2 regions of the Streptomyces sp. P13-3-3 genome follow, and region 2 is predicted to be linked to the other one. Evidence: riboswitches for the same ligand, from Rfam matches in the RefSeq annotation. Region 2 holds a riboswitch; the other holds the start of a gene.
What was found. A riboswitch is a leader RNA that binds a small molecule or an ion and turns the genes downstream of it on or off. The one in region 2 is predicted to bind glycine.
Positions count from the first base shown of each region.

Region 1 (3,397 bases), 2.0 Mb from region 2:
CGCACAGGACGTGCGCCGTCCGGTCAGCCGATGCCACCGCCCCGGCACAAGGCATGCGCCGACCCGTCAACCGGTGAAGCCTGCTCGATGCGGGGCGTGCGCCTGCCGGTCAGCCGGCCCGGCACAGGACGTGCGCCATCGATCAGCGGGTGCCGCCGCCCCCGCACCGGACGTGCGCTGACCCGCCAGCCGCCGAAGCCGGCCCGACGCGGGGCGTACGCCTGCCGGTCGGCCGTGGAAGCCGACCCGGCACAGGACGTGCGCCGACCCGCCAGCCGGTGCCACCGCCCCGGTGCACCGGACATACGCCGCTCGATCAGCCCGGTGAAGCCGGCCCGACGCGGGGCGTGCGCCTGCCGGTCGGCCGGTGGAGCCGACCCGGCAGCGGACGTACGGCGTTTCGATCAGCCGGCGGAGCCGGCCCCCCACCAGACGTGCGTCGGCCAGTCAGCCGGTGAAGCCGATGCGCCGCAAGGTGTTCGCCGCGTCCCGGTCGACGAGCACCGCCGAGGCGCAGCCCTCCGGCACGCGTCCTGACTCCACCGCGTCGAGCAGCCGTCCGCACGCCGTGCGGTGGCGGCGGAAGGCGTAGCGCGAGACGCCCCGGCCGCGCTCCAGCTGCCCGGCCAGTGCCTCCTCGGGCGGGACGTCGAGGAGCAGCAGATGCAGTGCGGCCCCGCGGCGGCGGGCCTCGCGGGCCAGCCAGCGCCGTACCCAGGCCTGGGTGCCGCAGTCGTGCACGACGACGGGCCGGCCTGAGCGCAGCACGCGGCGCAGTCCCGCGTAGTGGGCGAGCCGGACCAGCGGGCGGTAGACCGCGTACGGCAGGAGGCGGGGCATGCGGCGGTCCCAGCGGTCACGGGCGTCCTGGGAGTCGACGCGGTCCTCGTGCACCGTGCGCCGCATCAGCGTGGACTTGCCGCTGCCGGGCAGTCCGGTGACGACGACGAGGTCACGGGGGCCGAAGAGCAGGGCGCGGGGGCTGCGTCCGGAGCGGGCGCGCAGGTCCTGGACGAGGGCGGCGGGCGCCGTGTCACGGGCGCCGCCGGCCCGGTGGGCGTGCTGCCGCGGCAGCGCCACGCCTGTGGTGGCGGCGTACGCCGTGGGCCTGTTCACCGTGGTCGTCCTCCCCCTGGGGCCGGATACGGTGTCCGATCCCCGCAGCGTGTAAAGAGAAGGTAATGCCAGGTCGCTCGCGGTTGCGTGCTCATACCGCTACAGGCCTGTCACAGCTCCCTGTGACCGAGCCTGCACGAGCGGTGCACGCCCGGCAAGGGTCCCCCTGCCGGTGTCCCCCGATGCGTGCAATGATGTGCGCGCCAACTGCATACCGGCCGTTTGAATCCGCGCGGGAGAGTCCCCGGCACCGTGTGCCGCCGGGGCGCCGAAGGAGCAAGTCCCTCCCTTGAATCTCTCAGGCACCGTTACCGCGCGGGCGAGGCACATCTGAAAAGCGGGCCGCCGTGGCAGTGCTCCGGGGCCCCACCCAAGGTGCAAGTCCTGATCGCCGTGTCACCGGTGGTCATGGCGAACCTCTCAGGTTCCGATGACAGATGGGGAGGAACGACCTCGCTGTCATGCCCCTGGGAGACCGACCGATGAGCAGTAACGAACCCCGCCGCACCGCGCTCGATGCCCTGCATCGGTCGCTCGGCGCGACGATGACCGACTTCGCCGGCTGGGACATGCCCCTGCGCTACGGCTCCGAGCGGGACGAGCACAACGCCGTGCGCACGAGGGCCGGCCTGTTCGACCTCTCGCACATGGGCGAGATCACGGTCACCGGCCCGCAGGCCGCCGCGCTGCTGGACTTCGCGCTGGTCGGCAACATCTCGGGGGTGAAGCCGGGCCGCGCCCGCTACACCATGATCTGCCGTGAGGACGGCGGCATCCTGGACGACCTGATCGTCTACCGGCTGGGCGACACCGAGTACATGGTCGTGGCCAACGCCTCCAACGCCCAAGTGGTCCTGGACGCGCTGACCGAGCGGGCCGCGGGCTTCGACGCCGAGGTGCGCGACGACCGCGACGCCTACGCGCTGCTGGCCGTGCAGGGCCCCGAGTCCCCGGCGATCCTGCGCTCCCTCACCGACGCCGACCTGGACGGCCTGAAGTACTACGCCGGCCTGCCGGGCACCGTGGCCGGGGTCCCCGCGCTGATCGCCCGCACCGGCTACACCGGCGAGGACGGCTTCGAGCTGTTCGTGAAGCCGGAGCACGCCGTGGAGCTGTGGCAGGCGCTGACCAAGGCGGGTGAGGGCCACGGGCTGGTCCCGTGCGGTCTGTCCTGCCGGGACACGCTCCGCCTCGAGGCGGGCATGCCGCTGTACGGCAACGAGCTGAGCACCTCCCTCACGCCCTTCGACGCCGGTCTCGGCCGGGTGGTGAAGTTCGAGAAGGAGGGCGACTTCGTGGGCCGCGCCGCCCTCGCCGAGGCCGCGGAGCGCGCCGCGAAGAACCCGCCGCGCGTCCTGGTCGGCCTGGTCGCCCACGGCCGCCGGGTGCCGCGCGCCGGGTACGCGGTGGTCGCCGGCGGCGAGCGGATCGGCGAGGTCACCTCCGGCGCCCCCTCCCCCACCCTGGGGAAGCCGATCGCCATGGCCTACGTCGACGCCGCCCACGCGGAGCCGGGCGCCGAGGGCGTCGGTGTGGACATCCGCGGCAGCCACGAGCCGTACGACGTCGTGGCGCTGCCGTTCTACAAGCGGCAGAAGTGACACCGTCGTAGGCAGCCTCCGGGCCGTCCCCGCGCGTCCGTGGCCCGGGTGTGCCACCCGTCCGGCCGCGTCCCGCGCCCTCCCCGTCATCAGCAGTTTCCCGCGTACAGGAGAATTCAGGCCATGAGCAACCCCCAGCAGCTGCGCTACAGCAAGGAGCACGAGTGGCTGTCGGCCGCCGAGGACGGCGTGTCGACGGTCGGCATCACGGAGCACGCGGCCAACGCGCTCGGCGACGTGGTCTTCGTCCAGCTCCCCGAGGTCGGTGACACGGTGAGCGCGGGCGAGACCTGCGGCGAGCTGGAGTCCACCAAGTCCGTCAGCGACCTGTACTCCCCCGTCTCCGGCGAGGTCACCGAGGTCAACGAGGACGTGGTGAACGACCCGGCGCTCGTGAACTCGGCCCCCTTCGAGGGCGGCTGGCTGTTCAAGGTGCGGATCACCGACGAGCCGGCCGACCTGCTGTCCGCCGCCGAGTACGACGCGTTCACCGCGGGCTGAGGAGCCGGATCCGCATGTCGCTTCTGAACACGCCCCTGCACGAGCTCGACCCGGCGGTCGCCGCCGCGGTCGACGCCGAGCTGCACCGGCAGCAGTCCACCCTCGAGATGATCGCCTCGGAGAACTTCGCCCCGGTCGCGGTCATGGAGGCCCAGGGCTCGGTCCTGACCAACAAGTAC
Region 1 is NZ_CP192228.1:4,590,521-4,593,917, reverse strand. It holds gene ACQZOG_RS21105 (AAA family ATPase) at 448-1,116, opposite strand; glycine riboswitch at 1,340-1,440, shown strand; glycine riboswitch at 1,441-1,563, shown strand; gene gcvT (glycine cleavage system aminomethyltransferase GcvT) at 1,599-2,717, shown strand; gene gcvH (glycine cleavage system protein GcvH) at 2,841-3,218, shown strand; gene glyA (serine hydroxymethyltransferase) at 3,233-3,397, shown strand, end outside.
Region 1: it holds a riboswitch for glycine, as region 2 does, so the genes downstream of both, gcvT (glycine cleavage system aminomethyltransferase GcvT) here and gcvP (aminomethyl-transferring glycine dehydrogenase) in region 2, are expected to answer to the same signal.

Region 2 (3,397 bases):
CTGACCCGGTCCGAGACGCTGCGCGGCCCCACCGACGACCCGGCCGTCGTCCGGGAGGCGGCGGCGCGGCTGCTGGACTCGGTGGACACCACGGGCGGCGTACGGCTGCTCGGCGTCGGCGTCAGCGGGCTGGCCGACTACACGCAGGAGGATCTGTTCGCCCAGGCGGCGGGCGGTGCGGGGGAGGAGCCCGCCGACGGCGAGGAGCCCGAGCCCGCGCCCGAGCCGCGCCCGGAGGTCCCGGTGGAGCGGCGCTGGTCCGCGGGCCACGACGTCCGGCACACCGAGTACGGGCACGGATGGGTGCAGGGCAGCGGCCTCGGCCGGGTGACGGTCCGCTTCGAGACACCCGGCTCGGCGCCGGGCCGCGTGAAGACGTTCCGCGTCGACGACCCGGCGTTGGAGGCAGCGGATCCGCTGCCGCTGGTGGAGACGCCACCGGACCTCCCCCAGCCGATGCGACCACCGGAGGCGCCTCCGCCTTGTCCTCCGGAAGCGTGACGGCGCGGGCGGGGCCCGCGCCGGGGAGGCGTGACGCCGAGCGGCGCGGGCACGCCGCCCCTGGCCGCCGCGCCGCGCGACGGCCGCCCCACGACAGCGCCGGCCGGATGCCCAGAGAGGCCAGCACTTGCGGAGGTCGGGCAGGGGTCGGCCCTTGCTGCTGCTGTCCCGTGGGTGACCGGATGCGGGTGCCTACGGGCCCGGCTGGCTGCGGGAGGCGACGGCGCGGCATGGGCGGTCGGCTCCGCTGAGGAGCCGGCACTTGCGGAGGTCGGGCCGGAGATCTCGCTGTTGTGCTGCTCCGGCTGGCTGCGCGAGGTCGGTCGGCGGTATGGGCGGTCGGCTCCCCTGCGGAGCCGGCACTCGCGGAGCCGCTGCTCACGGCCCTACCGCACGGCGGGCGTGGACAAGCGCCGGCTCACCGCGTGAGGGCGGCCGCGTGACGTGGTCGGCGGGCTTGCCTCTGGAGCCGGCCTTCGGAGAGGTCGGGCCCGGAAGCTCGCCGTGCTGCCGCTGTCCCGCGGGCGGTCGGATGGCGGCGTCTACGGGGCTCGGCTCGCCACCGCGCGTGCGAGACGGCCCATCGCACCTCGCGGCCTCGCGGCGCACCGTAAGGCACCGCCGGCTGACGGAGCTGCGCCGTTGCCGGCTATGCGTTGCGGGCCGGTGGTGATCGCCGGGCCTGGGCCGGGCGGCCAGAGCCGGGGCTGTGGGCCGGACGCCGGGTCCCGGGCCGGCGGTGGAGCCGGGGCCGGGCGCCGTCAGTCGGTCGAGCCGGGGCCGGGGGCCGTCAGCCTGTCGGGTGGTGGAGGCGGGGCCGGAGGCTGGCGCGTGGGTCGGCGGGGCGGCCGGGGTGCGGGGTGGTGGGGCCGGCGGTTGTCGGAGGCGCCGGCCCCGTCGTGTCGGTTACTCCTGGCCCGCCAGTTTGCCGAAGTCGTGGTCCGGGAGCGGGGGAGGGGCGCCCACGTCCAGGCCGTAGTGGTGGTACAGCTGGAGCTCCTGCTCCGGGGACAGGTGGCGGCCGACGCCGAAGTCCGGCGCGTCCTTGATGAGGGACCGTTCGAACGGCACGTGCAGGGCCCCGTCGATCAGCTCGCTGGGTTCCAGGGGCACGAAGGCGTCCCGGCTGAACAGGCCGGTGCGTATCGCGGCCCACTCCGGCACACCGGTGGCGTCGTCGAGGTAGACCTCGTCGATCGTGCCGATGCGGGTGCCGTTGCGGTCGTACGCCTTGCGGCCGATGAGGTGGCGCGGGTCGATGTCGGTCTGCACGGGCCCTCCACTCGTAGCAAACTCATCCGATAGCACTACAGAAAGGCACAATCGGCGGAACGGCCACTCGAAGGCCGGGGTCCGGACCTCGCTGGTACGCTGGCAACGGCCGCTGACCCCGTGCGGGAGAGTCCTCCAGGCACCACCGGAGGCGCCGAAGGAGCAAATCCTCCCCGGAATCTCTCAGGCACACGTACCGCACGGACGAGGTCACTCTGGAAAGCAGGGCGGGTGTCGACGGCTTCCGCTCTCACCGACGGTGAAAACCGGACCGCCAGCGGCGTCCCGGTGAAACTCTCAGGTTGAGATGACAGAGGGGGAGGCCGTCCGGGCACCTGCGCCGTGGTGCCCCTCGAAGGTCGTTCGGACCAGGAGGCCTCCTCAATGACTGCCCCCCGTACCCCGCTCTCCGAGCTCGAACAGGGAATCCCCTTCGAGCAGCGCCACATCGGCCCCGACCACGAGGCCCGGGCGAAGATGCTGGCCCAGGTGGGCTACGGCTCGCTCGACGAGCTGACCGCCGCCGCCGTGCCCGACGTCATCAAGAACGCCGACGCGCTGGACCTGCCCGGCGCCCGCAGCGAGGCCGAGGTGCTCGCCGAACTGCGCGGCCTCGCCGACCGCAACCAGGTCCTCGGCTCCATGATCGGCCTGGGCTACTACGGCACGTTCACCCCGCCGGTCATCCTGCGCAACGTCATGGAGAACCCCGCCTGGTACACGGCCTACACGCCGTACCAGCCGGAGATCTCGCAGGGCCGGCTCGAGGCGCTGCTGAACTTCCAGACGATGGTCGCCGAGCTCACCGGTCTGCCGACCTCCGGCGCCTCCCTGCTGGACGAGGGCACCGCCGCCGCCGAGGCGATGGCGCTGTCCCGGCGCATGGGCAAGAACAAGAAGGGCCTGTTCCTGGTCGACGCGGACGCCCTGCCGCAGACGATCGCCGTGATCGAGACGCGTGCCGAGCCGACCGGCGTCGAGGTGGTCGTCGCCGACCTGAGCGACGGCATCCCCGCCGACCTCGACGGCCGTGACATCAACGGCGTCCTGATCCAGTACCCGGGCGCGTCCGGCGCCGTCCGCGACATCAAGCCCGTCATCGACCAGGCGCACGAGCGCGGCGCGCTCGTCACCGTCGCCGCCGACCTGCTCGCCCTCACCCTGCTGAAGTCCCCCGGCGAGCTGGGCGCGGACATCGCGGTGGGCACCACGCAGCGCTTCGGCGTCCCCATGGGCTTCGGCGGACCGCACGCCGGCTACATGGCCGTCCAGGACAAGATGGCCCGCAGCCTGCCCGGCCGCCTCGTGGGCGTCTCCGTCGACGCCGACGGCCACAAGGCGTACCGCCTGGCGCTGCAGACGCGTGAGCAGCACATCCGCCGTGAGAAGGCCACCAGCAACATCTGCACCGCGCAGGTGCTGCTCGCCGTCATGGCCGGCATGTACGCCGTCTACCACGGCCCCGAGGGCCTGCGGACCATCGCCCGCCGCACCCACCGCTACGCCGCGATCCTCGCCGAGGGCCTGCGCTCCGGCGGCGCGGAGGTCGTCCACGGCTCCTTCTTCGACACCCTCACCGTGCGGGTCGCCGGCCGGGCCGCCGAGGTCGTCGCCGCCGCCCGCG
Region 2 is NZ_CP192228.1:2,624,835-2,628,231, forward strand. It holds gene ACQZOG_RS11885 (DNA polymerase IV) at 1-501, shown strand, start outside; gene ACQZOG_RS11890 (PRC-barrel domain-containing protein) at 1,408-1,773, opposite strand; glycine riboswitch at 1,887-1,982, shown strand; gene gcvP (aminomethyl-transferring glycine dehydrogenase) at 2,158-3,397, shown strand, end outside.